Linked DNA regions of Pseudobacteriovorax antillogorgiicola. The protein of the gene in region 2 interacts with the protein of the main gene of each other region in a pairwise test. Links are inferred from orthologs where the notes say so. Each region holds a gene or a part of one and is shown on either strand. Other genes may lie near its edges. The genes, in order: recA and dprA.

Region 1 (15,510 bases), on a different replicon or contig from region 2:
GATGACCAAGCTCGTGACAAAGGACGAGAGCAAAGCCATCAATGGTTACTTCTGGACGCCGAGCGAGGCCTCCGTACATATTCACATTCCAAGATCCAAAAAACTGGCTGGCACTAGCATTCACAGTGCTGTCTGACCAGCGACGATTGATACGAAGACTAGCACCGAATGCATCTTGGATCAGGGGTTTGTAGTAAGCTTCAGCCTTGTCAATAGCCTCGTTGAACTGCTCCTCCGTAACATTTGATTGGAGAACCGTATCCTCCAGGTGTAGGGTGTTGGGTGGTAGAATCGTTGCGTGTGCGCTGCCTGCAATTAAAAACAATGCAGCCATGGCTCCTAGATAATGAGTGAGCATCTTTCTTCCTTCCTTATTCTGAACTATTTGAAAAAAGTCTAACCCATTATTAAATTGGTCAGCCAGCCAAACCCAATTTACCAATATTTAACCAGTCTCCCAAAACAGGTCTTAAACCCCTTGAATGGACCTCAATTTGTGCTTTATTTTAGACTTAGCTAACTTTGAGTTTTTTCCTACTATCCTGTACTCTATGAAGGCCTTTGATGATGAACTTCGCTCTAGGAAGCCTTTTTGGTTTCTGCCTGTTTTGGATTCTTTCAGATTCTTTTTTTATGTTTTGTCTGCGTTCCGTGACTTTGTCACTGTTTGGTAAGAGTGAGTTTTTCGATCAGCAAGAACAATTGCTCAATATCGAGCAAAACTCATCTTGGGCGAACCTGGGCTATTGGTCTAATACCAGAAGCTACCCCCAAGCTGCTAAGGCCATGGCTGTGCTACTTGGAGAGAGGTGTAAATTAAACTCACATGATAAGGTGATCGACATTGGTTTTGGCAATGGTGATCAACTTTGCCTTTGGATCGAACATTTTCAAGTCAGGGAGGTTCAGGGGTTTAACATTTCCGAATCTCAGAATGCTCTGGCTCGAAGAAGAACCCGCGCCTTAGAGCGAGTCAATATCTTTCAGGGCAGTTTTCAGCAAGTCCCCACCGATACAAGAGTCGATAAGATTCTGGCCTTAGACTGTGCCTACCACTTTCAGTCCCGCGAAACTTTTTTCAGCTTCTGTCACAAGACTCTTAACCCGGAGGGCGGTATTGGCCTCGTCGACCTCACCGTAAACCTTAGCCAAGTATCTTTCATAGAAAAGGGCATGGTTCGGTTGATGGCAGCAGCATCAAAAATCCCTTTGGAAAACCTAGTGGATCGCTCCACCTATGAGAAACAGCTCTCTGATCACCACTTAGAGCTCCTCGAATGGGAGGATATATCTGAGCAAGTCTTTAGTCCCTTTTCTCAATTCGTTGCACACCACCACACAGAATTCGCTAGCTGGAGCAAACCCGACCATTGGTTTAAGTACCGGATCAGCGCCTGGGTTCTCCAATGGCTTTACGAGCGTCGCCTGATTTCCCTTGCGGTCATCATAGCTAAGCAAGGAACTAAATAACCGATTTTATTAGTTATAGTAACTAGAGAGCAACAATTAGTGGAAAGTTTTTAGCGAGTTTACAAAATCCACTTGAAACTATCCACAAAGTACGCTATTATGACTCAGCCATAAGGCTTGTCTTGAGGAGTTGTACTATGTTGTTGAAGTTGCTGCCATTAACCCTATTGCTAGGATCTCTAAACCTCTCTTGTCAGAATGCGGAGTTTAAAGGTGTTGAGAAAAACAACGCTGAAGTTTGTGAGTCTGGAGAGGTTTACACAGGAGCGAATTTCCTGTTTCTTGTCGATAATTCAAGGTCAATGATCGACACCGACTGCCCTAGCGGAGACTCCGCTAATTGTGGCCCCACCAATCGCGAACGAGCAATTCTTTCGGCTTTCGATGCACTCACCGAAGCCTTCGTGTCTAGTGACCGTGACGAAGCCATCAGCTCTATAGCCATCGCTCGCTTTACCCCAGACAATCGGAATCAAAGCTTTGAAGACATGCCTGCTGAGAGTTATATTAGCGTCGAGTCATTCCCTGAAAATCGCTCAATGTTAGAACAGCGGCTTTCATTTACGCGCTCACCAAAAGGCGATACTCCGTATTTGAATGCCATTCTCTGGGGTGAAAAATTTGTCAGCGAAGAAACATCTGCCAACGGTCGCAAAAACATTCTTGTGTTGGTGACTGACGGCGAACCAACAGACAAAAGCCCAAAGGAGGTTCGTGAGAAAGCTGAAAGTTTGGATGCTCCTATCATCACCATCCGTGTCAACCAAAGTGGGCTGAACATGGAGCAAAGACGGGATATTCACCAGGGTGTGATTCAGAAAAACTATTCTCAGTGGACCACTGAGAATTACGATAATCTCAATCTTTACGTGGATGACTTGATGAGCCTCCCTCAGGACATTTCGAGCCGGGAGATCATTGAAATTTCGTCTGTTGCAGAGCTGGAGGCTAAGATCTTTCAAGACATCATTCTTGAAACAGTTCCTTGTCTGCCAAGCAAATAACTATCTAAGCAAGAAAGCCCTCCGAAAACAGAGGGCTTTTTTCTACTTCTTCCGGCGTCCTTTTGTTCCCGTTGCAGGCGCTTCTACCGAAGCACCTGGCACTTGAACTGGCTTACCGTCAGCCGCCTTCTTATCATCTAGGAGGCCAAACTTATCCTTCACTTCCAATTCGATGCTCTTAAACACATCTGGGTTCTGTGCCAAGAACTCCTTGGCCTTCTCGCGTCCTTGACCCAATCGCTGATCCTTGTAGGAGAACCATGCCCCCGTCTTATTAACAACATCCTTGCTCACTCCAAGATCAAGAACGTCGCCAGTTTGCGAGATTCCCTCGCCAAACATCACGTCAAACTCAGCTTCACGGAAAGGCGCTGCCACCTTATTCTTGACCACCTTCACACGTACTCGGTTTCCAACAACCTCATCACTCTGCTTGATGGCTGCGATTCGTCGGATATCCATACGAACCGATGAGTAGAACTTCAACGCGTTGCCACCCGTGGTCGTTTCAGGGCTACCGAACATCACTCCAATCTTCATCCGAATCTGGTTGATGAAAATGACTGTACAATGAGAGCGTGCGATCGAAGCTGTCAGCTTCCGCAAGGCCTGCGACATCAACCGCGCTTGCAGACCAACATGGTGATCCCCCATCTCCCCTTCGATTTCAGCCTTAGGCGTCAGCGCTGCAACGGAGTCGACAACGATCAGGTTAACAGCGTCACTTCGGACTAGCATATCCACAATCTCAAGAGCTTGCTCACCAGTATCCGGCTGGGATACCAAAAGCTCCTCAAGGTTGACACCGATCTTCTTAGCGTAGGATGTGTCGAGAGCATGCTCAGCATCCACAAACGCGGCAACGCCGCCAGCCTTTTGAGCTTCAGCAACAGCATGCAAGGTTAGCGTCGTTTTACCACTTGACTCTGGACCGTAGATCTCGACAATCCGCCCCTTAGGCAAGCCGCCCACGCCAAGAGCCATATCTAAGGACAAAGCTCCGGTAGAAATAGCTTCCACCTTCGATGCTGCCCCATCAGCCGTTCCAAGGCGCATGATAGCACCTTTACCAAACTGCTTCTCAATAGAGCTAACCGCTGCATCAATCGCCTGGACACGCTCTTTAACATTTTCCATTACCATGGCCTTAGACCTCATAAGTAAGTTTTTTCGAATCCCTTAGAGGCTGCCGAAAAGCCCAACCTCTGCGTTATGTATCGATAAAAAGTTTTCTTTGCCGCTCACTATCTTCAGCTCTGATAGACCTTCGCCAAGCTCTAGAGCTTTAGATAGACTTCAAACCAAAATTCTTTTCCTAAACCAATGCTCTACCAGCCGAGCAGGCTAAGACACCGGTGCCTCTATCTTTTCTAGCCGCTCCAGATTGAGCAAAGTGCCCCCAACCACTGCGAAAGGATATAGGAATATCTGCAAACCGGGGATCGTCAACCAAAGACCTAGACCCATGATCGACCAAAAATCTTTCAGCGCCGCCTCACGACGCTGCCGGAAACTTTGGCCACGCCTCGCAAGTGGGTAGTCGTAGAAATCCCAGCCAATAAGGAAAGCTGTCAGAAAAACAGCGACAAAATTAACAATAGGAAGGAGCATCAGAACTATGGATACTCCGAGAATTGCGACAATCTTCTTCAGTTCCTCTGGTATCAACTTTATAGATTCCCAGAGAGAAATCTCAACCACTTTTCCTGTTTTGTCCCGCTCCACTGCAGCAGAAACCACCTCGTAGATAGGCGCTGAGATGATGTTAGAAACAAGCAAGCCACTAACGAGTGTTAGTATGAAAATAATCACCGAGGCGAAAAAGCGCGCAACGTTAAAAGCAATCACCCATAGAAAGCTTTCTCCTGGCTCGAACAAGACCCAGTCATAAATAACGTCCCGGTGCTCCCAAAAGCTGCTGAACATTAGAACCACAGACAGGATGCCAATGAAGGAGGGGATCAGCAACATCATGAGATACTTAGGGTTCTGCCTTAGCCAAGACATTCCCAACCAATACGTTTTGAGACCTTTTGATAACTGAGCAACGGGATTTGCCATTATTTCACTTTCATCGCAACTGTTGACATAGGCACCACAACCGAAAGTGCTCGCCTGACGTGGCATTCACTATGAATCGGCGGAATTCATTTTTCCATAGATGATCCACATAATGCTAGAGACTTTTTCTCAAAACACCATACACCGATATGGTAAAGATATTTATTACAGGTTTCGTTTCACAAGACAAGCTCAGAGTGACGAGAGATCAGGAATCTCATGTATCACTCGGAGTCGCAATAGCAAGGTTCGCAGAAAAGAAAAAAGCAAAGCGGACCTAAGAAGTACCCTAAGGTGACTTGACAGCCATAGCCCGCGCCATGACTTCCTTCTCAAAATTTTCTTTCTCAGGAGAGAAGCGTATCAATGGTACAGCAAATGACACAGCCATAACGAATATTCCTAGCACCCCAAAAGCATCCCCATAGCTCAGACTTTCGCTGCGAAATAGAAAGCCAAACACGACGGCTCCCATATTGCCACCAGCCCCTACGATGCCAGACACCACTCCAAGATGCTTACGATTGATAAAGGGCACCACAGCATAGGTCGCTCCTTCAGCCATTTGCACACAAAGACTGAAAATGATCATTGAGAAAACCGCAGTCCAAAGGATATCCATACTTGAGAATAGAAGTAGCGCTGCCCCTTCTAAAAACAATATCAGGGCGAGAAAGCGCACCCTTCCCTTCAGCCCTGATTGAACTCCAAAGCGGTCAGCCCAAACTCCTCCTAAGCTGCGCGCAAAAATATTCATCAGACCAAACAATCCAGCCATCAATCCAGCTGATTTCAGATCCAGCCCAAATCGATCGATATAATAGAGGGCAGCGACGTTATTAATGGTAAGCTCCATACCAAAGCAGGCACCATAGATAACGAATAGAAGCCAAATTCTATAGTCTTTAAGAAGTTCTTTGAGATTGCTTTCGCCATCGATATGCTGCGCGAGATCCTTCTTTCGTTCATCTTTAAGCTCATCCCAATTGCCTTGAGGAAAATCCTGGGTATAGCGAAAATAGAGAAAGGCACAAAGCAAAAGTCCAAAGGCCGTTACGACCATAGATAGTCGCCAGCTCATTGATGCCGCAAATCCTAATCCCAAAAAGCCAGTAAACACTAGAGGCATCACCATTTGCGTAACTCCACCCCCTAAATTACCCCAGCCTGCTGATGTTGCGTTTGCAGTTCCGACAACCCGGGAGGTAAACATCACGCTGGTATGATACTGAGTTAGAACAAACGAGGCACCAATACAACCGATGAGCAATCGTGCGATCAAAAAAGTTTCATATGAATTTGAGAAGGCTATGCCAAAAACAGGAATAGAACCAAAAGCCAACAAATAGGTATAGGTTTTTCTAGGGCCAATACGATCGCAAACATACCCCAGAAGCAAACGCATAATCACGGTTGCTGAGACACTCGCTACGATAATCGTACCGATTTGTGATTTCGTCAGGCTAAACTCATCTCTCACAACTGCCATAAGAGGCGCAATTCCAAACCAAGCAAAGAAACACATAAAGAATGAAAGCCATGTAATGTGAAAGGTTCTCATGGGGACCGACTTAAAGTCTGTGAGGTTTAAGCGACCTGCTTTGTGCTGTTCCATAATAAACTCCCGAAAAAGAGACTTTTGAGGTGATCAATGCACAGTATGCATGCCTCGAACCATTTCGCTTCCTAAATACACGTTTTCGAAGTGAACCATTATGTAAGGCTTGTACGGGAAAGACACCTTAATGAATGGACAACTCACAAGAGAGTCCTTGCGTTGCAGCATGTTTCCAAGCGAGTTTAAGGAAAACAACGAGAGAGTCGATCCATGAGCAAAAAAATCTGTATTATAGGTAGTGGTATGGCTGGAGTTAAGCTAGCGGAAAAGCTATGCAAGCAAGGACAACACCACTCCATAACTATCTTTGGCAAGGAAACCCACCTACCATACAACCGCATTCTTCTTTCTTCGGTTCTAGCGGGTGAGAAGTGCTTAGAAGATATTCAAACCCACAGCCAAGAGTGGTTTTTAAAGAATAACATCGAATATCGAAGTCGTTGCTCTATCGAGACGATCGATTGGCAAAACAAGGTCCTTATAGATCAAAGTCAGCGTAGCTACGAATACGACGATGCTATTATTGCGACTGGATCAACAGCCTTTCGCATTCCTATCCCTGGATCAAATCACCCTGATGTCCTAGTTTTTCGTGACATGGATGATATCACTTCGCTGATGGCTATAGATCAGAATAAAACTGTAGCTGTCATCGGTGGAGGCTTGCTTGGTCTCGAAGCTGCCTATGGTTTACATACTCGTGGCATCAAAGTTAAGGTTATTCATCTTCTTGATCATCTTATGGAGAAGCAACTCGACTCCAAAGCATCGCAGCTTCTTCTTTCTCAGTTGAGCCAAAAAGGAATCGAATTTCATACCAGCACATGTAGCCGCGAAATCGTCATTCAAAACGATCGAATTATAGGTATTAAAACTAAGGACGATCAATTTATTGCAGCCGACAAGATCGTAATGGCGATCGGCATAAAACCCAGAGTTGACCTCGCAAGACGATCAGATATTCCATGTAACCGAGGGATTCTTGTCAACGAATTCATGGAAACTCAAGTTCCCAACGTCTATGCATTGGGGGAATGCGTGGAATTCGATGGGCAAACCTTTGGTCTTGTAGCTCCGCTTTACGACATGGCTGATACCTTAGCTAAAAATCTAAGTCAAGGCGATGAGCCCGCGCATCCTTACGAAATGCAATCTTACCCGACACGGCTTAAGGTATCTGGAGTAGACCTGTATGTATCAGGCTCTCCAAATGCAGATTCTGGAGATGAAGAACTGATTCTTGTTGATGAAACAGCTGGTATCTATCGCAAGATTCTGATTCATGACCACAAACTCAAAGGTGTCCTTCTATACGGTAATACTGATCACAGTCACTGGTATCAGTCTCTATTAGTAAGCCAAGATTCGATTGAAACCATGCGAAACCATCTTGTCATTGGCCCCGGCTCTCATGTAGAGACAAGCATGGATATCAGTGCGATGGCCGACGACGAGGAGGTCTGTGGCTGCAATGGTGTGAGTAAGGGTGCCATCGTATGTGCTATACAAGAAAAGGGTCTGTCGTCATTAGGATCGGTGAAAGCCGTAACAAAAGCAGCAACAGGATGTGGCAGCTGTGAAGGGTTGGTTTCTGGAATCATGCAATCGCTAAACGGAGATCACTTATTAGAAGCGAACGAGGAAACGGGAATCTGTCCTTGTACTCCATGGGATCATGATCGCATTCGAGCCTACATATTTAATCACAAGATGGAATCGGTGACGGAGGCTTTCCAACGCATGTCGTGGATCAATCGTGATGGTTGTCATAAGTGCCGCCCGGCCGTGAATTACTATCTCTTGGCTGCCAACCCAGAAGGATATCAAGACGATCCTCAATCCCGCTTTGTAAATGAGCGACTCCATGCCAATATCCAGAAGGATGGCACATTCTCTGTTATTCCTAGGATGTTTGGAGGCATGACAAGCGCTGATGAGTTGCGAGCCTTGGCCGATACGGTCGACGAATTTAACATTCCAACGGTAAAAGTCACTGGTGGCCAAAGAATTGATCTTCTCGGCGTAAAGCGCGAAGACTTACCAAAGGTATGGCAGAAACTCAATCAAGCGGGCATGGTATCTGGACATGCCTATGGCAAAGCAGTTCGAACTGTGAAAACTTGTGTAGGTTCTGAGTGGTGTCGCTTTGGAACTCAAGACTCGACATCTATGGGAGTCGAAATTGAAAGAGCCACGTGGGGGTCTTGGACACCTCATAAATTCAAGATGGCAGTTAGTGGCTGCAAGCGCAATTGTGCCGAAGCTACCATCAAAGACTTTGGAGTTGTGGCTGTAGAATCTGGTTGGGAAATCTATATTGGTGGTAATGGCGGCACTAAGGTTCGCGCCTGTGATTTTCTTTGCAAAGTAGAAACCAGTGATGAAGTTATGGAATATACGGGCGCATTCTTGCAACTTTATCGGGAAAACGCTCGCTACTTAGAGCGCACAGCCCCCTGGATCGAACGAGTCGGCTTGGATTGGGTTAAGGATGAGCTAGTCCATCAAGCGGCCAACCGCTCGACCCTATACGATCGCTTTCAACGATCTCAAGCTCGAAGCCAAAGCGATCCGTGGGCAGAACTCAGCAAATCCCCACATCCTAGTTTGCAAGCATAAGTCGAGGGAGTCTAACTATGACAATGAAATATTTAAAAGTGGCAAGCCTTGACGATATACCTCGTCAGGGCGGGCGTGGCTTCCTATGTGGAGCCTATTCGATCGCTCTTGTTCGGACCATCGATGATCAGCTTTTTGCTATTGAGAATAGTTGCCCTCACCGCAAGGGCCCTCTTGCCGACGGCATCGTTCATGGAACAAAAGTAACCTGCCCCCTTCATAACTGGGTCTTCGACCTCAAAAACGGCCATGCTGAATTTCCGGATGAGGGGCAAGTAAAATGCTTCCCAATAAAAATAGAGCATAACGATATCTATGTTAGAGTTGAGATATGAGCACCCAAACTAGTTGCGCCTACTGTGGTGTAGGCTGTGGCCTAACAGTAAACTATGAGCGCGGTCACTACCTTGTCTCTGGCGATCCTAGTCACCCATCAAACCTTGGTGCTATCTGCCAGAAAGGTGGAACTTTAGGTCAAACAATGCAACACAAGGGCAGGTTACTTTTTCCTAGTGTCAATGGTCAAACAAGCACTTGGTCACAAGCACTCACGGAAGTTGCAACGGTGCTACGTGAAACATGCTCCAATTTTGGCCCAGAAGCCCTAGGGTTTTATGTATCAGGTCAGATGCTCACAGAAGACTACTACGTTGCCAACAAACTGATGAAAGGTTTCTTGGGATCAGGAAACATTGATACCAACTCCCGGCTTTGTATGGCTTCAACAGTAGCGGCTCACAAGCGGGCCTTTGGTAGCGACACAGTTCCTGCTTGCTACCAAGATATCGATCTAGCCGACTTATTTGTGATCGTCGGCTCTAATATGGCTCATTGTCATCCAGTATTATTCGATCGGGTTCGAGACCGGCAGGCTCAAGGGGCAAGAGTTCTCGTCATCGACCCAAGGAAAAATGCAACAAGCCTTCACGCCAATCTCCATATTTCCCTCAAACCAGGAACGGATGTCGCCCTCTTCCAAGGTCTCCTGAACTTTATAGCTCAATACGGTGGCATCGATAATGCCTACATAAACCAACATGTAGCCGGAGCTCATGAAGCCATAGCGGCTGCTTCCTCCTATTCTATCCCCAAGGTAGCTGCAATATGTGAAGTCAATGAACGCCCTCTCGCTGAATTTTACAAACAGTTCCTCCAGCATCACCGTACCCTAAGCTTCTTTTCTCAGGGTCTTAATCAATCATCCTGCGGCACAGAAAAAGTTCTATCCCTACTTAATTGCCACCTGGCTACCGGGCGGGTAGGAAAGCCTGGTGCAAGTCCATTTTCATTAACTGGGCAAAACAATGCCATGGGCGGTCGCGAAGTTGGGGGACTCGCCAATCAACTGGCAGCTCATATGGATTATACCCAAGACAACCTAAAGACCGTTCAAGAGTTCTGGCAGTCACCACACATAAGCCGCAAACCAGGTTTAAAGGCCATAGAACTTTTTGAAGCGATGCACGCAGGAAAGATCAAGGCAGTTTGGATTATGGCAACCAATCCAATGGTAAGCCTTCCTGATTCGGACTATATTCGTGAGGCTCTTCGTCGCTGCCCCCATGTTATTGTATCCGAACCTTTTCTATCCTCTATGACTGTAAAACATGCCAGCATCAAATTGCCTGCGTGCACATGGGGTGAAAAAGATGGAATGGTAAGCAATTCCGAGCGCCGAATCAGTCGCCAAAGAGCATTCGCTTCCTACCCAGGCATGGCTATGCCTGACTGGTGGATGATCACACAGGTAGCTCATCACTTGGGCTTTAGCAAGCACTTTCAGTATAATCATCCTTTTGAAATATTCAAAGAGCATGCAAGGCTTTCTGGCTTCCGCAATCATGGGCAAAGACGATTCAACATCTCGGCTTTCGCAAACATGACAAAACAAGAGTATGAGGAATTCAAACCCCGCCATTGGCCTGTGTCGGCCGACGGCTTATCCCAAGCACGGGTATTTGATGATGGCATCTTCGATACTTCGACTGGAAAGGCTCAAATGAGCCCAGTTCAATACCATCAGGCCTCTACCTTTCCACAGGAGCAAGGCGCAACATGGACAATGATTACAGGGAGGGTGAAAGGACACTGGCATACCATGACCCGGACCTGTCGCGTTCCCAGTTTGAATCGCATCGATCCAGAGCCAATGATCGAAATTCATCCAGCCGACCTTGAAAGCCTCTTGCAGGATCAAACCGTCGATACAGGTATGCTGAGAGTCTATCATGGGGGTGGTGAATTTATTGCTCCCTATCTCCTCAACGAGCATATCCATAGACACACCATATTTATTCCCTTTCACTGGTCTGAAAAGGGTGGACGGTCGGTCTTGGCCAATCGTATGACACTTCGTCGAATTGATCCTTATTCAGGGCAGCCGGACTACAAACTTACAGGAGTCTCTGTTGAAATGTACGAAGGGACTAGATTAGGTATTCTAGCGAGTCGCTCTGCCCTTCCCTTGGCCAAGAATCACTTCGACTACCTCATAGAAATCCCCATGTTCGATCATGTCTACTACCGATTCGCCGACTCAAGAAAGGAGAGTAGCCAATGCTTTCTGGATCGTCATTTTCCTGAGCAATCATCCTACGATCGGATTCAACTTCAAGATGAGCAGCACAGGCACTTCCGCTATGCGTTTATGAATAAGCAAAAGCTGGAGCACGTGATTTACCTATCCCAAGGAGCACCCTTTAATATCAAGCCCAGTAAACTATCTTATTATTTTAAAAAAAACCCCCTAAATTCACAAGACCGCCTAGCACTTCTTGACCTTTCCTCAAACTAACTGTTTTGAGGATTCAGCTTAGGTCATTGCACCTGGCCCCTGAAATTACTCCAATTAGAAATCGTAATCCAGCAATCTTACCTAAATTTTGAAACCAAGGTGCCGAATAGAAGTACAGAAGAACTAGATAAGAAAGATGCAGTTTGTCATGGCGAAGTTCCTGCTAATGATATTATCAATACTTTCTGCAACGCAGGCGTTAGCTTACGACGCTTCCTGCATCAATATAACCAATATAAAGTATCAACTTGATTCTGCGCCCCACCCTTCTGAGCTGAATCAGGACTCCAATGGCTTCGTGCCGGTATTTGAAAAGAGGACATTTTCTCCACGTACAACTCCCCTATGGATCAAGTTCAACGTTCGCTTGCGAGACTGTAAGCAGCCCCTATTTTGGCAAATCGACAATTTGGAAATCACCAGTATCGACTTCTGGCAGTACCACGACAAGAAGCTTATCCTTCAAGATCGATACTACGGCTTCCGTGATACAGAGCGCTACTATCCGTACCGTAACTGGCCCAATTTTCAGCTTGATACTGATCGCAACGGGCCACATGAGATCTATCTACGAATCGACAGCTCGGTTCCGCTCACGATGCACTACAACTTCTTAACTAGCACTGAGCGTATGACTGAAGAGATTCAATCTCAGATCATCTTTCTGCTATTTTTCGGACTTGCAATCGGTCTATCAATCTATAATCTCTACCTATACCTCTCAACTCGTGATGCACCTTATCTTATTTATGTTGCCTTCGTCGTTATCAGCTGTGTTGCCACGACCATCAATGACGGCAATGCGGACTGGATCTGGCCACGGGAGGACGGTTGGCTCAAATATCTAACTCCAGTCGTCGCCCTCGTCGTCTATCTCCGTATTGCATGTGTCCGTGAAATGCTGCCACTCCGCTTTCAAGCCCCTGCACTAGATCGAACACTTCAGTATTTTGCACGAGGCTCCCTTGTTTTTCTTGTGGTAGGATGGCTCCCTAACCTTCATAACCTAACAACGTCCTTCATTATTCCCTATATCACCTTAACCACAACCCTATGTCTTATTACCGCCATTGTCTCCTATGCTCGCGACTTCAAACCAGCGAAGTATATGATCATTGCTTGGAGTGCAGCCACTGTTTTAGTGTGTCTTAAACTTCTCACCAACCTGGGTCAACTCCCTGAAAGCCTCCTGATGGATCACGCCTATAAACTTAGCATCAGCTTCGAGCTAATTTGTTTGGCTATGGTTCTGGCCAATAAAATTGATAGTCTTCAGAAGGAGCTTACAAGGCTTAATGAAAGCCTAGAGAAGAAAATTGAGAATCGAACGAAACAACTTAAGATGGCCAATAAACGCTATAAAGAAAATCAAGCCTATGTGATCGAGCAGGAGAAGTTCGCAGCCCTGGGCAGGATCGCTGATGCCTTGGCCCATGAGGTGAATACTCCGCTGATGATTATTCGCACCGGAGCGACTATTTTGTCTCGCCCCAGCACCATGAGCGAAGAAATGATTGTTAGGCGCACAGGACAAATTGAGCGAGCCGTTGACAAGATCGAGAAAATCATTAAAGCCCTTACCATCACCTACCTAAACCCTATCACTCAGAGTGGCAAGCAAGTTAGCATCAAAGACTTCCTTCAATCGATCATCGACCTTCACCACGGCCTTTGTGTTCAACATGAGATCGAGCTGCAAACCAAGTTCCCCGATGGCATCAGCATTCCAGGTAACCCTCTCCACCTAGCCGACATTATCAGTGAAGTGTTCGTCTCCGCGATCAACTCGGTATCCGATCTCGATGAAAAATGGATCGAGATGGCGGTCACACGATCTAAAAACGACATTATCATCACTGTTAAAGACAGTTGCACCGATAGCGATAAGGATACAAGGCCCCAGTTATTTGAGAATATTGAGGCCCTCGGCCCTGATAAAACCAATATCCCCAATGACCATGAAACGAGTGTCAGCATCGGTATCGCTCACCAAGTGATTCGATCTTATGGAGGTACTATGAGATTTATCCAGAATAACTTCTATACTTTGACGACAATCAAGTTTCCGATCGATGTTGATGATCGTAAGAAACCAGCAGCATAAGGATGAAAGGCCGTGGAAGCATCTTCTATCATAAGCCCTTCCGTGATTATTGCGCATCAGTCAGATGCTATGGAAGACCTAGTCAATCGTATGATCGACGATCAGGTATCGAGTGTTCTTGTCGTCAATGACCATGATGAAATCGTGGGAATTGTCACAGAACGTGACATTGTGAGAAAGTTTACCCTCATCTCCAAGGCAGACAAGCTCAAGGCTAAAGTGATTACGGTGATGACACGGCCTGTAAGTTTTGTTCGGGTTGAGCACCTAGAACAGGATATCGCTAAACTCCATCAGAAGCTTGGAATCCGTCACTTTCCAGTCCTTTCTGGTCAGGAGCCTCAGACCGCTAATTTGGTGGGTATGTTGACGTCAACAGATATGTTTAGGATCTGGGTCCATAATCAAGAAAAGTCCAAAGATGGTAGCCAAAGCCACGAAAAGCGATATCGCCTGACCATTGTCATGTCGAATAAAATCAGTCGAGCGAAGTACCGCAAGGTGTTTGAATCAATGGACTACTCTATCGACATGGAGGGTAGCTACGAGGAGCTGATCCAAAAAGCCCATAATCATAAGAGCCTTCTTCTCTTCGACCTTGATGACGACTATGGAGACCAAGGCCCTATACTTCTTACAAAAGCGATAAGTACCGGGAGCCATGTGATATTTCTAACCCAACGACTCACTGTTGCTGGAGAGTTTAAGAAGCGCCTTAAAAACCCCCTTCATCACATTATGATCAAGCCCTTGGAACTGAGTTACTTGGAGTTTCTTCTCGAAGAGAATAAAAAACTTCACCTTTCTCAAGCGGGATGACTGTCAAATTATATACTCGTTGGCCGATACAGAGCTATGCTTGTATCGATCGCCATATTGATATTCCTTTCTACCAGCCTGGCTTTCGGCCAGCAAGCTGGAACGGGATATCTCATGCCTTGGAAGGTCATTGGTATTGATGCCGATCGACAGTTCTGGATGAAAGACGCTTTAGAGGAATCTTGGCAAGCCATTCGAGATCGATATCTGAACCAAGGAGTGCCGCTTGATGAGGTTGAGGGCTTGAAGCTAACCATCAACCAGAAGCACCATGCTCGACTCTTTGTCCAGGGAAAAGCAAGAGATCAGGCAAACACTGACTTTTTTTTGCAGCCGATTCTGTGTCGCATTGATGATCAAGCCTATACTTTCCTTCAGTCTGGGCCTATACGCACTGGGCTTGTAAACTACTCCGCACAAAGCACCTTCCCTATTCAGGGCTTACTGGATCGCGACCAAGACGTGACCAAAAACCAGATCAATAATGCTATTAATAAGTGGCCTGAATTGCAGCGATCACCCCGTAAATCCCCCCTAAAACTGAAGTTGGCGCTCAAGAGGAGTAGCAACGATAGTAACCTAGGTGCAGACCACTGCTTAAACGTAGCATTTTCCCAGAAACTTTTTGCACAGCACCCTATCCAGCAATTCGTCGGGACGGAGAACACTAGCTTCATCAAAAAGATTATGATGCCCCAGCAAAGACTAAGCCGAGCCAACCGAACGATTCATCTGGACTGGCGTAAGCTCGACGATCGCTGGCAAGCCTATGGGGAAATCTCTGAGAGCGTATTCGGAAACTGGATTGGAGAAGCTGTTACCTGGAATATAAAACGCCCCCTACAAGAACTCGTCACTGCTGAGAAACTCATAGCTCAGCTAGCCTTAGAAGCGCAGGCACTAGACCCAGAATCTAGCCCAAGAGTGGCATCCATCTATGGAGCCTGGGCCTACTTGGATAAGGGCCGAGCTTGGGGCCTAAAGGTCAATGATCGAGTCTATATCGAAAGTGGTGATAAAC
Region 2 (15,425 bases):
TGGAATGATGACGAGCATGTAGCCGAAAGGCGAAAAATATTTACCGAGCGCCTCGACTATTGCTTCGAGCGCCTCCAAAAAATGAACATGATCCAAGATCGACCTCAGGCTGGCTTTTATCTGTGGTGCCCCCTGCGGGAGGATGACGACGATATTACCTTCAGCTTGGACCTTGCTAAGCATGGCGTTATTACTAGCCCTTCTCAATGGCTGAGTGAAGGCATTAAGGGCTATGTTCGCCTTGCAATGGTCCCCGACCAACAAGATTTAAAACCAGCTATGGACATTATGGAAACTTTTGTTACCAAGAGATATTAGGAGTCAAACAATGGAAATTTCAACCGTTCAAGCCAAAATTGAAGATGCCGTTGCAGCCTTAGAAGGCGGTCAGCAGGATGCTCTGTCGCAGGTGGAACCGTATGTACATGAGGCAATCAAGCTCCTCGATACCGGTGCCATTCGAGTAGCCACCCGTGATGGCGATGAGTGGACCACCCATGCCTGGATCAAGCAAGCGATCTTACTATATTTCAAAATCACCAAGATGGAAAAAATCGAGGTGGGGCCGTTTACCTACTTTGATAAGATCCCATTGAAGACCAATTTCGAAGACCTCAAGGTCCGGGTTGTGCCACCAGCTACTGCACGGTACGGCACATTTATGGAAGAGGGTGTAGTGTTGATGCCTTCTTACGTAAATATTGGAGCCTATATTGGCAAAGGGTCAATGGTTGATACTTGGGCAACAGTTGGATCATGTGCCCAGATCGGGGCAAATGTTCACCTATCAGGGGGCGTCGGCATTGGTGGTGTTTTAGAGCCAGCCGGAGCAAAACCAGTCATCATTGGTGACGGTGCATTTATCGGCTCACGAGCGATCGTAGTAGAAGGTGTTGAAATCGGCAATGAGGCGGTTCTCGCTGCCAATGTCACGATCACCTCATCGACTCCAATCATCGACATCCGTGGTGGCGAGATCAAAGAGAGCAAAGGCCGTATTCCAGCACGGTCTGTAGTAGTTCCAGGGACAAAGGAAAAAGAGGTTCCAGGTGGTAAGATCTACACATCCTGTGCCTACATCATTGGCGATCGGAAGCCGTCCACAGACCTCAAAACATCACTAAACGATGTGCTAAGGGAATTCGCCCTTTCCGTATAGAGGCATAACGCAGCACACGAAGATTCTCAGGTTTGAGGGGCTCGAAAAAACTTCGGGGGCAAGGCATGGCTCGATTATGAAAACGCAGCGCACAAAGGTGCGTGAGGATTTCACAAGCGAGGCATAACGCAGCACACGAAGAGTTTTTCGAGTCCCTCAGGAGCCTTGGTCTGGGCTGTACTCTCTCTGAAAATCAAGATCAACTTCCACATCAGAATCCAATACCCGCGCCTGGCAAGCCAAGCGAATCGTACCATCAAGGGAAAGATGCATCTTTTCCAGTAGATCTTTTTCATTGGCTTTCATTGGGCTTAAGGAGCCGCGAATACGAACCCCACAAGTACCACAGCGACATGAAGCGCAGCCGAATTCAATATCTTGCTTGATGCGATTGGCAGCAACCAGTATTTTTGTATTTTCGGGCACCTCAGAAACATTGCCACTTGGCTTGAATATTACCCTTGGCATGAACACCTCCTGAATTCAGTCCGCTATAATAGTGTACCGAATCCAGATCGAAAGGGGAAAACCCCTTCCTCAACGGGATGTATCAGCGATTGTCGAAAATGTACTTTGCGATTTGCACATACTCTTCCGGACGTAAAGAGTCGGGGCGACGATTTAAATCGATTGGGCAGTTTTTGATCAAATCTTCTTCACTTAGAAACTGACTGATCGCATTTTTTAGAATTTTACGACGCTGGGTGAATGCGCCCCTCGTGAGGGTTTCAACCTGCTTGAGTAGCTCATCACTGATCCCAATAGATTTGGGCTTGAGAGAAACAAGAGCACTATCGACTTTCGGAACCGGCGTGAAGCAACTGCGATCAACCTTGCAGTCCATGGTAACCTTAGCTCGCAACTGAGCAAACACGCTTAAACTACCATAAGCCTTGGTCCCTACCTGACCTGCTAGGCGAGCGGCAAACTCTAGCTGAGTGAGAAAATTGATGCCTTTCAGCTGAGGCAAATGGGGTAAGGCCCACATGAGAATTGGCGATGAGATATTGTACGGAATATTTCCGCAGACCGCTGCGGGCTCGTGGGACGAGCCCACCCAAGCCTCCAAGTCGAATTTCAAAACATCTTCGCCAACGATTTCGAGTTTGCCTTTGAGGTTATCACCCCGGGCACGCTTGTAGTCCGCTAGACGTTCGACGAAGCGATCATCACGTTCAACGGCTGTTACGTCAAAGCCCGCTTCAAGAAGCGCTCGCGTAAGAATACCTGGTCCTGGTCCAATCTCGATGGTGCGTCGCACCCCCCACTCTTGCAAGCGATCCACGACCTTCTGCACCGGCCAATCGGTGTTGAGAAACACCTGTCCTAACGATTTTTTCTGTACCAGCCCCGAATGCTGTCGCCGACCCATAGCCCATTTTTCCTCGTTTTCAGAAGTTCATCAACCGCGCCTGCCACTACCGATGGTAGCGGGAAAATGCATCCCAATCGTAGTCACTGAAGACTGACTGAGGATGGGTTTGAGTGTTAAATTGATGGTATCCCAGAGCTGCGATCATAGCTGCATTGTCAGAGCAATACCGCAGGTGCGGAAAATAAACCGGAACATTGATGGCTTCATCCACCATAGCCCGGAACCGCTGATTAGCTGCTACGCCGCCAGCGACCAGAATGGATGATGCTGGCTTCAAAGCAAGGGCTGATTCCAGCTTGCGAACAAGCTGCCCTAAAGCTTCTTCCTGAAACGCAGCACACAGGTCGGCAGTTTCTTCATCGGTAAAAACTCCCTTGTTCCTGTGACGTAAGTTTACCATATGTGTCTTCAATCCAGAATAGCTAAACAGCAAGCGTTTCTTCTCTTCGACCATCCTCGGCATTTGAAAGTGGTTTGGATTTCCTTGTTTTGCGAGGGCTTCGATCCTTGGCCCACCAGGATATCCAAGACCAAAAAGCTTGGCGACTTTATCAAAACTTTCACCACAGGCATCGTCGATGGTCTGCGCTAGAAGCTCAAAGTCTGTTGGGTTTGCCATATAGTAGATGTTGGTATGCCCGCCGGATACCACCAGCGCTAAGCCTGGAAATAGCGACTCCAATGGAGCATCGAGGCCCAAGAGAGCGCCGTGAATATGGGCATGAACGTGATTCACCGGAATCAGTGGCTTTCCTGTTCCTAATGCCAGACCCTTGGCGTAGGTTATGCCGACTAAAAGGGCTCCAACTAAGCCTGGGCCTTGGGTCACTGCGATGGCATCGATATCTTCCAAGGTGCACGAAGCCTCATCCAAGGCAGCTTGCACCATCGGTTGAATAACCTTCAGATGCTCCCGCGCTGCAATCTCTGGCACCACACCGCCGAAGACCTTATGGGTCTCTATTTGGGAAAAGACTTGCGAGGATAAAACCTTGCGACCATCTTCAACAACTGCCGCTGCGGTCTCATCGCAGCTTGACTCAATTCCTAGTACTAGCATGTTCGATTCACGTATAATTGACGCTACAAAACTACACAGTACTTATAGGAGATGGATCAAGCTTTATCAAGCTGGAAGGATAGCTTGTCGGATAACACAGAAAGCTTCGACTCAAATACTAAGCTTTTCAAGTCGCTGCTTCGCAATGCGAGCCTCTTCGCTACTGCTATACCGACTCACTAATTCGTCATAGTAAATCTTGGCCGTAGCTGAGTCTCCGAGGTGACGAAAACAGTCTCCCAGGCGCAAATTAGCATGGGCAACCTTGTTGTCCGGATCTGACTTGAGGTACTCGTCAAATTCGAGAGCCGCTGATTTAATATCGCCGAGTTTGTAAAGACTTTCCGCGAATAAAAACTGGGCCTCTTTGCGGAGCTTGGTGCCTTTCTTGAGCTTTTTAATCACAGCGGGGGCATCCTCTTTCACGTGTCGGTAGCGTTTTTCCTTAAATGCCCGACGCAAGCCTTTGATATTGGTGGCCACCTTGCTCGAACGTTTCGACTCTACTTTTTTAGAAGGGCTACCTGCCTTCTCGATCGCCGTCATGATCTTCTTTTGTTGCTCCTCAAGAGCCTCAAGACGCTCGATCACCGCCAAGAGTTTGGTTGCCATGGAGGGGCCTTCATCGTCGGTTTGACCTGGTAACTGTCCTGTAATCACCCCCACTCTTAGAGCATCAACCTCACCTTTAAGCTTCTGAATATCAATGGTCATCCGCTCAAGTCGCGAGTTGGTGCTGGCAGCACGCTTATTGGTGCTCGACTTAAGGCTGGAATCTGAGTCTTGAAAGTCGTTCTGCATCTGCACCAACTGAGCTTGGAGCCGAGCGATATCCTCTTTGATTTGTCTTTCCTCTTGAGGAGTTACGCACCCAACAAGAGCGAAAACCACAACCAACAACTGCGCTTTGTAACCGAACAAACTAGGCTCCTTTCTTCTTCTCCAATTTTCGTCTTCGAGATCTTAGTATAACTGATCGTCTAAACCAATCGTTGGCTTCAGCACGCCATAGCTCGTAGTAAGGAAGATTCAAGACTGCATCCATGGTCAATAGCTTCAACTCTTCTTTCCAACGAAGGTAGTCCTCGGTCGCATGACTAAACTGCGCCAATTCGGACAAGACATCCCGTAGGTCAGCAGGTTCATCGATTGCCAAATTTTCGTCATTGTCGTGGACTCTACCGTCATCTTTGTTATCATCTTCATCAGGACTGGCAGTCTCAGTGGGCTCAGATCGGCTGGCTATAGCTTCTTCTCCTTGGAGAGAAGCCGATTCTGGGTTATCATCCGTAGTCTTTTGATCAAGCTGCGGAGACTCCGATTCCTCGGAATCGATTGCGTCACTAGGATTTTGGTCTTCGTTGTCTATCATGGCACACCTGACTTTTTGTCAGTTTTATCGGATCGATTTCGCAAAGATTAAGCGCTTCGGGCTTCAAAAATGTTCGAATTGAGTAAAAGAAGTATATGAATAAAAACCAAGAAAATAACGACACCGGCTTAAGCATCGCTTCAGATGACGAAACCACCCAAGAAACTGTAACAGCAACCGACGAAAACCTTAAGCAAACCCAACTCGACAATGAAGATCTTGCCGATAAAGATCTTGCCGACAAGGATGATGATCCCGATTTCGAGGATGAGTCAGCCGAGCTTGTTTCTGACGAGGGCACGGAAGAGGTAGGCAGTTTTGAGACCCTAAACTTAGAGCCAACGGTTCTCGACGCCATTCGCCAGATGGGCTGGACAGCCCCTACACCAGTGCAGAGCAAATGCTTGCCGTACACGATCCCCGGTCGCGATGTAGCTGGCTTTGCCCAAACCGGAACAGGCAAAACCGGAGTCTTTTTGATTTCCATTGCCAATGAGATCAGCAAGCTTAAAAAGGGCGAAATCAAAAGTCGTGATCCCTTAGCTATTATTCTGGTTCCCACAAGGGAACTCGCAGTACAGATCCACTCCGATGCGGAAGAGCTTTTCAAAGCTACCAATATTAGGTCTATGGCCGTCTATGGTGGGGTCGACTACGATAAGCAAGCCAAAGCCATCAAGGATGGTGTAGACGTCATCGTTGCCACACCAGGCCGACTGAAAGACTATCGCCAGAAGAAGATCCTGTCTTTGCAGCACTGTCTTCAGTTTGTCTGCGATGAAGCTGATCGCATGTTTGATATGGGCTTTATCGAAGATGTGGAGTTCTTTTTACGCCACCTCGGTGAAGAAACCCAAAAGCTCCTATTCTCAGCGACCACCAATGACCAGGTGAAAGAGCTGGCCTTTGAGTATTTAGAAGATCCAAAATACATTTCCGTCAACCCTGAAGTCATGACTCCAGAACGCATTGATCAAAAGGCGATCGTTTGCGAATCCACGGAAAAATTGCAAGTATTACTTGGGCTGATTCGGGAGCACCAACCCAAGTGCTCGATCATTTTCACCAATACAAAACTGGTTGCCGAATGGGTTCACTACAAACTTGTCAACAACGGCATTGAAGCAGATTTGATTACAGGGGACTTACCTCAGCGTAAGCGTATCAATCTGATCGAGCGAATTAAAGAGGGCAAGGTCAAGGCACTCATTGCCACTGATGTAGCAAGTCGAGGGCTACACATCTCGGACATAACCCACGTTTATAACTTCGACCTCCCAGGAGAGGCTGCCAACTATGTTCACCGTATCGGACGTACGGCACGTGCTGGCGCTCAGGGTTCCGCCTACTCTCTCATCTGCGAAGACTATGGCCACAACTTGGAAGCCATACGGGAGTACTTAGGCTCCCAGATAGACATAAAAGTCACTATGGCTGATGAGGAGCACCTCGCCATTGAAGACAAGGCTTTGAATCCATATAAAGACCCTGAATTCAAAGGCACTACCTCAGTCACAAAAGCTGGCTCCGGTGATCGCAACAAGGACCGCAAGGGCGGCAACAAGCGTGGCGGAAAGCCAGACAATCGCAAAGGCGCTAGCTCTGCTAAAGGCAGAGACGGCCAAGATCGTAGCCGTAAGAAACATAGCCGCGGCAAAGGCCGCTCGGATGAGCAAGATACCCGTAAGAAAAAATCGACCCACCAAGGGAATAAGGGGCGCAAGCGGCCTCAGGATCGCCACGACAACCGAAAGGATGGTAAGAAGGGCAACCAACAACGTAATCGCCAAAGGGTGAAAGAAAAAACCAGAGAGCCACAAGTAGCAGCCAAGCAAAACCAGTCATTGGGTGGTGTGGTCAAAAAGTTCCTCAAGCTGGTTTTTGGTCGAAAAAAATAGGATGAAACGTTCCATTTTCAAATTGAAAAAGCCCCGCCACGCGGGGCTTTTTTCTTTGCATTTGCACATAGCAAGGCTTCAGTCCTTCAAAAAGCTGTTGCCATTCGGCTTCATGGACCCCACTCAATTGCGAAAGACGCGGCACTAGCATGTCGGGGCCGGAAGCATGAATGGTAGCCCAGACCCCCTCATGAGATGCCATCAGCATCTGAAATAGAGCTAGGGCCTCCTGCCCACGGATTTCGCCCAGCACAAAGCGATCAGGCCTCATCCTGAGAGACTCACGAAGAAGGTCTGTCAGGCTAAACGCACCCTGCCCTTCCATATTAGGCAACTGCTCCACCAACCGCACCCAGCGGTCTGATAAAAGGGGAATCTCTGGCAATGTTTCCAGAATAAATAATCGTTCCTCAGAAAAACTATTGTCAATGAGCTTTGTCATGAGAGTTGTTTTGCCAGAGCCAGTCGGACCAGAGAAAAAAACACACCCTCTGTGCCTTAGTTCCTCAAGCATTTTTTGATTCTCAGGCAGGTGATGGAAGCTAGATAAACTGATGTGACTCCAGCTTAATTGCCGAAGGCTTAATTGAGGGCCTGTTGATGCCACCGGAGGCATCATCACGTGCCAGCGAACCGAGCAATCGCCATCGATGTCAATGATGCCGCCGCCGGCGGGTCGCATAGGATCAACACGCACCTTGTGACTTCTCGCAAAATCTTGGATCAAACGACTCATATCATACGCGTCTGAGAACGGCGATGCCGTGCATGTCGCTTTCTGATCCTGGGCAATCAAGGTCATGGATGTTGTGCCATTGACCAAAAGTTCTTGCCAAGACTCATCGATCATACGATCAATCAATGTTTGGATAGTTCGCATCAAGCTCCCTTTTAGATTTGCGTAAGGGAAGCTTTCCTAAGGACATCCTACTGTCAGGCTGTGATAAAGACTTTTAAAGTCAAATATTTCGTTGTTAACAATAGAATTGTGGGACACATCGTTGCAGCATTTCCAAATATTCTGTTTCTGTATTGTTCGGATTGAAGGTGAATAGCATTTCAGCGAGAAGATTAGAAACTTCATCATCTTCCCAGTCTCTTGTGTCGATGACCCTCGCTCCTTCTAAAATCCGTTCTACGGCTTCATCAGAAATCAAGCCCTTCTGGCGACAAATCTCAAGCCGCGACCAGATCGAGGAAGAAAAACAAACCTTCTCCAAAGGGTTGATCACTCGAACACCTTCAGACTGCTTTTGCAACATGGCTAAGCATTCGTTCACCGTTCCAGAATTAACAGCTTTCTCAACCCATGTAACCGCTAAGTTGATCTGAGATTCGTCAAAGCCTTTGCCAATGAGTTCATCCTTTACATAGTGCTCAGTAAGTTCAAGCTCGTCATAGCCAGAGGCGACCAAATCAGCCATGGATTTTACAACAGCCCACCAATGGGGATGGCTACCAGCAGCCTTCTTCATCTGGATCTCCTCCAAGGAACTTCGAGCTTAGACTCAAAGACATTGGGCGATATGTGCCTAGTTGGAAATACTCTCTTAATAAGACTAAAGCTTTGTCCTACGGAAAGCAAAATAAAATAATCAAGGTTTGATTATCACTCCCATTTCAATTGAAAATAATCATCTGCCGAAGAGAACCAAGGTGCGCCTTGCTCCATCAACGCCTGATTACCTGTAAAACGCACGTCTGTGCGTCTGGGTTCATACACCATGACATCTCGTCCTTGGGCTAATGCTAGATTTGCAGTAGACATCGCTCCAGATCGATTCGCTGCCTGCATCAACAATACCCTATTGGCTATGCCCGAAATGATGCGATTCCGAATGGGGAAGTCCATCGGTCTTGGCTGCGTCCCTGTTAAACGCTCGCTGATAATCATTCCGCCATACTCCAATATTCTATGGAACAGGACATCATTGCAACGGGGGTAAAGCTTATCGATGGAACCAGCCATCACGGCAATCGTGGGACTCGGTCTTACACCAGAACAAAGGGCTCCAAGATGGGCTGCGGTATCACAACCGATGGCGCCACCACTCACAATCGTGGCTCCTTCGTAGGCAAGGCGCATTGCCAAATCCTGCGCCTCACGAACAGCATCGACTGCCGCTTTCCGTGAGCCAACAATAGCGAGACATGGGTTATGCAACGCATCAAGATTTCCTCGATAGCTGAGCCCAAAAGGGGCATCTTTAATTTGACGTAATAAGTAGGGATAGCGCGGATCGCATATGGATAAATAGTGATACCCTTGTTTTATGGAAGTCATGAGGATTTCTAGTTCTTTCAATACGACATCATATGCACCGTCAAGGTGCTTATGAAGAACCTGTCCCCATGGGGTCCCTCGATTCTGCTCACAACGAATATAACGCCTCCACTCCAACCAGGGTATTGTGTGAAGCACATCCGTTGACGTCGATTCCCATTCATCACCGATCGGAATCCATTTATATGTGAGCTGTGAAACAATGTGACAAAGGGTTGTATCAAGAATATTCATCAGCAACCTCCTGGTTGCTTGAATATCAAAGCAGTTTTATCGTCACGAGAGACTTATTGCTCTAGGACCTGACTTTTGGTGCTATCACCAAGACGCACTTCGAACATGTCTCGTATCACAAAAGCTGTCGCTGCGGTGCCACGATTGTCGACTATATGCGCTTCGGCAACAAACTTCTGAAACAATGGAAGATTCTTAGCCTCACTTCCCAATGACGCCTTCCTTACGTCCTGAAAAAGCTTGATCGTATCACCGACTTCAAGTTTTCCGTTTTTCTGTTCTAGAAAGATAAATGAACCACGCCCTCCCAAAAAGGAGTAGGGGAAGTCGAAGCCAACAACTAAGTGGTCTCCTGCTTCCCTTGATTGTAAGTCGTAGGGAACCTTGCGTTTCACCGATAGGAATGGCACCACAAGATCCATGGGCCTAATTCCTGTGCGATTAAAGACAACTTTAGCTCCATAGAGATCCTCATCATCAGGGAACTGGCGAAACACTCTGATATGACCTACAAATTCATAGCGATACCCCACCCTCTCCTCGGTAGCTGGATTGATCACTGCTCCTGAGGGACGAATCACTGATAAAGTCGCTCCTACTTCGACACCTTCTTCCTTTTCAATAACGATATCTTGCCCCTTATCAAGGAGAAAAGAGCCCGCTGTTCCACCTCGAATGGTTGCCAGTGCTTTTTGCTCCTCTTCAAAAACAAAGGCTGGGATAATCACTTTCTGGTGGTCTGTTCGAAAGACATCTCCCTCACGGATGAAGGCTTCGTCAAGCTCGGGAAACTCCCGCAATTCATCTGGCGAGATCACCGGCGTTCTATTGGGCTTTTCAGCCTTTGTTAGCAGCGGGGTGACATCTTCAGCTAGAAGCTCATCTTCAACTATCGCTCCCCGGTCGACCGGCACCACATCATCCTCGGTGACAACCCTCAAAAACGGAGGATTTGACTCATCGCCTGGGTAAAATCGCAGTTTCATTCCGGGATAGATAAAGTGCGGGTTTCGGATATACGGGTTCAATGCCCAAAGTTTTGGCCAGTAGCCTGGCTCATCAATGAGTTGGTCACAGATATCGAACAGCGTATCACCAACCTCCACCGGATATTCTTCGGGCGCTTCACCCACAGCCATTTGTCTCATCGTTCCTGGCAAAGGAGGCGCCCCTGAGAATAGATTCGGTTCCGTTACTTTTTTGATGAGAGGCCCCCGCAAGCGAAAAGGAGTCGCTTGATTCATAGGAGACTCCGAAGTGGCCACATCTTCCATATCCAACGCAGGATTATTCATCATCGTGTTGTTCGTATTCATATTCATTTGATCAGCTGGCTGGTTCAAGCTGTTATTGAGGAAGTTCTGTTCGCTCATCTCTTGATTAAACCCTTCATCCATTGCCCCTTGCTCCGATGCAGCTTGAGCAGGAGAATTATCGGGAAAATCGTCGCCATTGCCAAAGTTTAGATTATTTCCCTGGCTTCCATTTTCGACACCAAAATTCAGAGGGTTACCATCACCAAAATTAGCCTGATTGCCGAAATTAATGGGACCATTATTTTCAAAGCCGTTCCCTTGATTTTGAAACTGTTCTTGCTGCTGGTTCTGAAACTGATCTTGCCCTTCCTGCTGGTTCTGAAACTGTTGATCGTCATCAAACCCTTGCTCCAAGTTATCAAGCTCACCGACGTTGATCTCTTGGTTCTGACCCATGAGTTCATGAGTGGTGATGAGAAGCAATAGAGGGAAGATTATGAGCTTAGCCATGGATCAGATCCTCTCACGAATCAGCTTGATTTCGTGACGGGCCATCTCAGATGTATCACTTTCAGGGTAGGCGTCGATGATTCGACGAAAGGCTTGCAGAGCTTGCTCAGGAAGCCCTCTCTGAACAAGGATTTTACCCTGAAACAAGCGGGCACTAGGAATCCAAGGACTATCGGAATGGTGAGCTATTAATTTGAGCAGGCTCGCCTCAGCGAGGTCATACTCCTTGAGATAGTACCAAGACAATCCAATCCAATAGAAGCTTTGTCCTTCTCCATTACGAGCAGGAAAGCTCCTTTCAATCTCTTGATAAATGGTAATTGCCTGTCCATACTTGCCACTACTAAACAAGCTCTGCGCTTCCTTTATCATACGACTATAGTCGGCTTCAGTGTACTTTTGGTCTAGAAGCTTCTGCGCCTGAGGAGGGCTATCCGTCCTCTCCGATGGTTCTGGTTTTACCGAATGGCTTTGCCTATCATGGTGATCATCCCACGCAATAGGGGGCCTAGTTTCAGATTCAAAGTTAAGCTTGCCTTTTAGTAGTTCTTCCGGGATCACCCCTAGCATTAAGCCTCGTTCGAGAATCCGTATTTTTTCTTCCTGCCTCTGAACTTTAATTTCTAGCTCGTCAATCTTACCCCAAAGTTTGGCAAGCTTGAGTTCAAGGTCATCGCCAGCCCAGCCTGGAGCACTCCAGATGATACTGAAGATTATGATTGCTAGCTTTTGCAAGATAGCGACCTCCCTTTAAATGGCATCAGCCACACTGAGTTGACGAATAAATTGTTTGATTTTCATCAGCTGCTCATCACGCAGATGATTAAATTCAACTCCAATACGAAAATCTAATTGATACCGTTCCTCACCAGCCTCTACAAAGCGATTCTTGATTCGTCGTTGCCAACGGAACGTGGACGGTATCATAAGTGGTTCGTTCATAGGCAGGATAAGTTGGGCATTGCGATCGCTGTCGACGGCCATCAATGAAGACAGAACCGATGGAAAGTGCGTGCGCAGACAAACTCCACCAATGCTAATGTCAAACACCGGAATCCAATTAAATATTTCGTGATGGTGATCAAATACTGGCGGCGCGCCAGCTTCGTTTTGGGCTGGGTTCCAGATGCCTAGCTTCATATAAGCCATCAAATTTCGTCTCGTACTCGACCGAGCCGCCGAACGTCTTTCAATGCTCACCAGAGATTTAGGTAGATCGCAACAGATTGAGCCGCTGCCCATTCCGCTAATTTTCGATTGAAAAATAACCTTCGACGGCATTCCAATCACCTCAAAGCGGACGACTTCACCAACTCTGAGTTTTGAAAGACCAAATTCTGATACACCCGAGAAAAACACCTGAGGAGGGCTTCTACCAGGATCAACCGTATTGAAGTTGCAGCGAATCCCTACCTTCGAATTGGCTTTGGTGCGAATTAAGGCATACATTCCCCCTTCGCACATTCGCATAAAGATGCGAATGATTCGGTCAGGATTGGATATCTTTGATTTGACTTCCTGCTGCAAAGATACGTTCCCTAAAGAAAACTAAAAGGAGCGCTAAGGACATCCAAAGCGCGGAAAGAAACTCACTGTCCCTTAGTATATTCTGCATCATACCGGCTAGGAGCATGGAGAGGACAATGATGCCTAGTGTCGGCAGGTGCCACCGATACCATAGCTGCCAAGCGACGATCACAAGGGCTAAAATCATTGAGAACATTGAAAGAAGACCTGTAATACCCGAGTCCGCCAAGGTTTGCAGATAGATATTGTGAGCCGAATACTTTCTCTTTAGATCATTGTACCCAAGCTTGTTGTAGTAGGCCACAGTCTGCTGGTCTTTGAAGACATAACCAACCCCGAAAACAGGCTGGTCCTTGAACATTTGCCAGTGGACTTCCCAGAAAACTAAACGAGGGATGCGGTCTTCCAAGGATCTTTGCTCATCGAATATCTCACCAAACCGATCTTTGATACTCCAAGAAGCGAGAAGGCTAAGCACAATAAAGCCTCCAATGGCCCAGAGCCGCATGGAGCGCCGGAGGCCGATCCCACAATATATGGCAATCATAGCCAGGGTCAGAATTACCGGAAATCTTGAATTGGTCAAAAATAGGCAAACCAGCCCCATCAGGGCGCAAAGATACCAGTATCGAGCTGTGTGGCGTTGAGGGTGGAAAGTGGCGAGGCCGAAGCACAAAGAAATGACTAGCATCAAGTTATAGGCCAGTGTTAAGGGATGAGCCATAAAGCCCGAGGCTCGATAGACCCCATAGGCAAAGCGATTCTCCGGCAAGGTTCCACTAAAACCGTGAACCCAATGAATGCCAGTGTAGCGTTGCGCAATCATGTAGATGGCTAGCAGGGAGAGTAACACCGCCAAAGGTTTGACGATGCCGTCGATCGACCAGCCGCGACTCACAGCATACTGGAAGGCTAGCACTAAAAAACTCCCCCAAATGCCGTACTTTCCCATAAGCTTCAGATTCTGCTGAATAATAGTCGCTGCATTGCTCCATCCGTACTGGTGGATTTCTGCAACCATCGACGCCAAGCGAAAGGCGATGGATACCAAAAGACCTATGAGGAGCACTTTTAGAATCAGGTGGAGCACCCGATCGGATGACTCAACCCCTTCACCTTCGGGGAAAATTTGGCGCCAACCACGCCTAAATAGCCACCAGAGTGCCACAAACCCCGTCGAGATTGCTTGAAAAGCAGGTGGTAATACCATGGAAAATACGGCAAGAATTAGTAGAATATTTTCCCAGGGGGCCAAAGGCACAGACGCACAGGCCTTATGACTAGAGAAAGATGAATTGGACATGAAAACCTCGCGATCCTATCGAATATACCTCTGCTTTTTCCTATGGGGGCTTCTGTTCCACCATAACCTTTTCGGGAAATCTGGCAAACCAGATCCACTGAATCCCTTCGACAAAGACTATGTAACCTTAGAACTTGCTGGAAACTTTCCCATCGCTCGATCGCAGGAGCTATTTTCTCCTTACAAAAAAACTTGGTTTCTCGGCTACGATCACTATCTCAATCGACACTGGAACGTGGGTATCAGCCTTGGCTTCAAAAGCTACTATCGTGATGCTTTGAATAAGGAGCTTGCGCTCCTTTCGGTATCCAATCATTCGCTTTATGTCATTCGCCTGTATCACCCCACCTACTTGATGTTGGGAACCAAATTTATCTACATGACTCCCAATGAAAAATCCCGTTTTCCTCTGGTCAAGGAGCCTGATTTTGAAACCGAAATTGGGGTGGGGGTCGCGGCTCGTTTGGCTCACATCCAAGGCCCATTTGTCTATTCCCTACGTATCGATCGTTGGCGCGGCACCAAAACCAATAAGCTTCACGGCTTTGAAGTTGCCGTGGGTATTAGCTATAGACTCAAAAAATAGGCGATATTTACTAGAGACTCCGCTATAATAAGGCTCAATTGGGATTGCGTGGACTGGCTTCAAATGACTGAAAAGAAATCACTTTTAATTATCGATGACGAAGGGGATATTGCCGAGATCTTGGCAACTCTTCTGGAAGACGAATTCGAGTGTGAGTATGTTGTCAGCGGCGAGGAAGGGCTCAACAAGATTCAGACGAATCAGTATTCGGCCATCATTACTGATCTAGAGATGCCTGACATTTCCGGGATCAATATCATCAAGACCGTTCGCGAAAACAATGACAACATCCCTATTTTCATCAGCACGGGTCACGATCATGCGCACCCCAAAGTGCAAACAGCCCTGTCGATAGGCGCGCAGGCCGCACTGCACAAGCCGTTTCTCGATCCAGATGATCTCATAGCAACCCTTAAGCCTCACTTGGGCTAAAACGTCAAAGAATTCCTACGCATTTTGGAAGCCGCAAAATTGAGTTCCAAGCAAATCTCCGTGTGGGCCAATGACTATGGAGACCGTAAACCTCTCCGCGGGTTGTAACCTTATCAGCATTATCTAGCTCGGCGCTGCTCGCATACACCACAGACTCGGCGTGAGCTAAAATTCGATCCACCTGAGTTCCTGACTTTCCTTCCGAGGTATTGAGGAAAATTTCATTGCTTGGGGTTCCCGTTTGACAGTCAGTCGCTACTTCGCAGAAACCAGTGGAGGTATCTTTCAGATTAAATTGACGAAGAAACCTCTGGTAGAATGGCCACGATAGCCGCCCTGGAAGATAGCCAGCAACAATCAGCCGCTTTTCGCAGATCGATTCCTTAGCTCCATACTCGCGCAGCTTTTTGGTAAGAACATCATACCAGA

Evidence for each region.
Region 1: the proteins of dprA (region 2) and recA interact in binary tests that used the Bacillus subtilis proteins (3 or more experiments, as listed by UniProt). The link is inferred for Pseudobacteriovorax antillogorgiicola from one-to-one orthologs.

Annotation. Positions count from the first base shown.
Region 1 is NZ_FWZT01000009.1:138,793-154,302, reverse strand. The notes cover bases 1,575-4,469. They hold recA (recombinase RecA), read right to left. Parts: upstream 3,633-4,469; coding sequence 2,517-3,632; downstream 1,575-2,516. Other genes in these bases: B9N89_RS13735 (EI24 domain-containing protein), read right to left, coding at 3,819-4,469; B9N89_RS13745 (VWA domain-containing protein), read left to right, coding at 1,608-2,474. Outside these bases: B9N89_RS13755 (hypothetical protein), read right to left, coding at 1-358; B9N89_RS13750 (SAM-dependent methyltransferase), read left to right, coding at 565-1,470; more of B9N89_RS13735, read right to left, coding at 4,470-4,601; B9N89_RS13730 (MFS transporter), read right to left, coding at 4,825-6,150; nitrite reductase large subunit NirB, read left to right, coding at 6,364-8,772; nitrite reductase small subunit NirD, read left to right, coding at 8,790-9,107; B9N89_RS13715 (molybdopterin oxidoreductase family protein), read left to right, coding at 9,104-11,566; B9N89_RS13710 (7TM diverse intracellular signaling domain-containing protein), read left to right, coding at 11,703-13,670; B9N89_RS13705 (CBS domain-containing protein), read left to right, coding at 13,683-14,489; B9N89_RS13700 (hypothetical protein), read left to right, coding at 14,526-15,510. UniProt on the Bacillus subtilis protein: Multifunctional protein involved in homologous recombination, DNA repair and competence.
Region 2 is NZ_FWZT01000014.1:23,855-39,279, reverse strand. Bases 7,429-10,238 are described here. They hold dprA (DNA-processing protein DprA), read right to left. Parts: upstream 9,383-10,238; coding sequence 8,474-9,382; downstream 7,429-8,473. Other genes in these bases: B9N89_RS17720 (LysM peptidoglycan-binding domain-containing protein), read right to left, coding at 9,436-10,238; B9N89_RS17730 (DUF494 family protein), read right to left, coding at 7,839-8,339; B9N89_RS17735 (ATPase, T2SS/T4P/T4SS family), read right to left, coding at 7,429-7,744. Also shown: B9N89_RS17775 (pyridoxal phosphate-dependent aminotransferase), read left to right, coding at 1-318; B9N89_RS17770 (2,3,4,5-tetrahydropyridine-2,6-dicarboxylate N-succinyltransferase), read left to right, coding at 329-1,159; B9N89_RS17765 (2Fe-2S iron-sulfur cluster-binding protein), read right to left, coding at 1,316-1,627; 16S rRNA (adenine(1518)-N(6)/adenine(1519)-N(6))-dimethyltransferase RsmA, read right to left, coding at 1,710-2,531; tRNA (adenosine(37)-N6)-threonylcarbamoyltransferase complex transferase subunit TsaD, read right to left, coding at 2,578-3,594; B9N89_RS17750 (tetratricopeptide repeat protein), read right to left, coding at 3,706-4,515; B9N89_RS17745 (hypothetical protein), read right to left, coding at 4,517-4,966; B9N89_RS17740 (DEAD/DEAH box helicase), read left to right, coding at 5,062-6,864; more of B9N89_RS17735, read right to left, coding at 6,836-7,428; more of B9N89_RS17720, read right to left, coding at 10,239-11,148; B9N89_RS17715 (tetratricopeptide repeat protein), read right to left, coding at 11,152-11,883; B9N89_RS17710 (PilZ domain-containing protein), read right to left, coding at 11,899-12,597; B9N89_RS17705 (O-antigen ligase family protein), read right to left, coding at 12,638-13,978; B9N89_RS17700 (hypothetical protein), read left to right, coding at 13,977-14,564; B9N89_RS17695 (response regulator transcription factor), read left to right, coding at 14,628-14,996; B9N89_RS17690 (hypothetical protein), read right to left, coding at 15,001-15,425. UniProt on the Bacillus subtilis protein: Protein that helps load RecA onto ssDNA during transformation. Binds cooperatively to circular ssDNA, is able to bridge different segments of DNA. Favors the loading of RecA onto SsbA- or SsbB-coated ssDNA and formation of RecA-DNA filaments.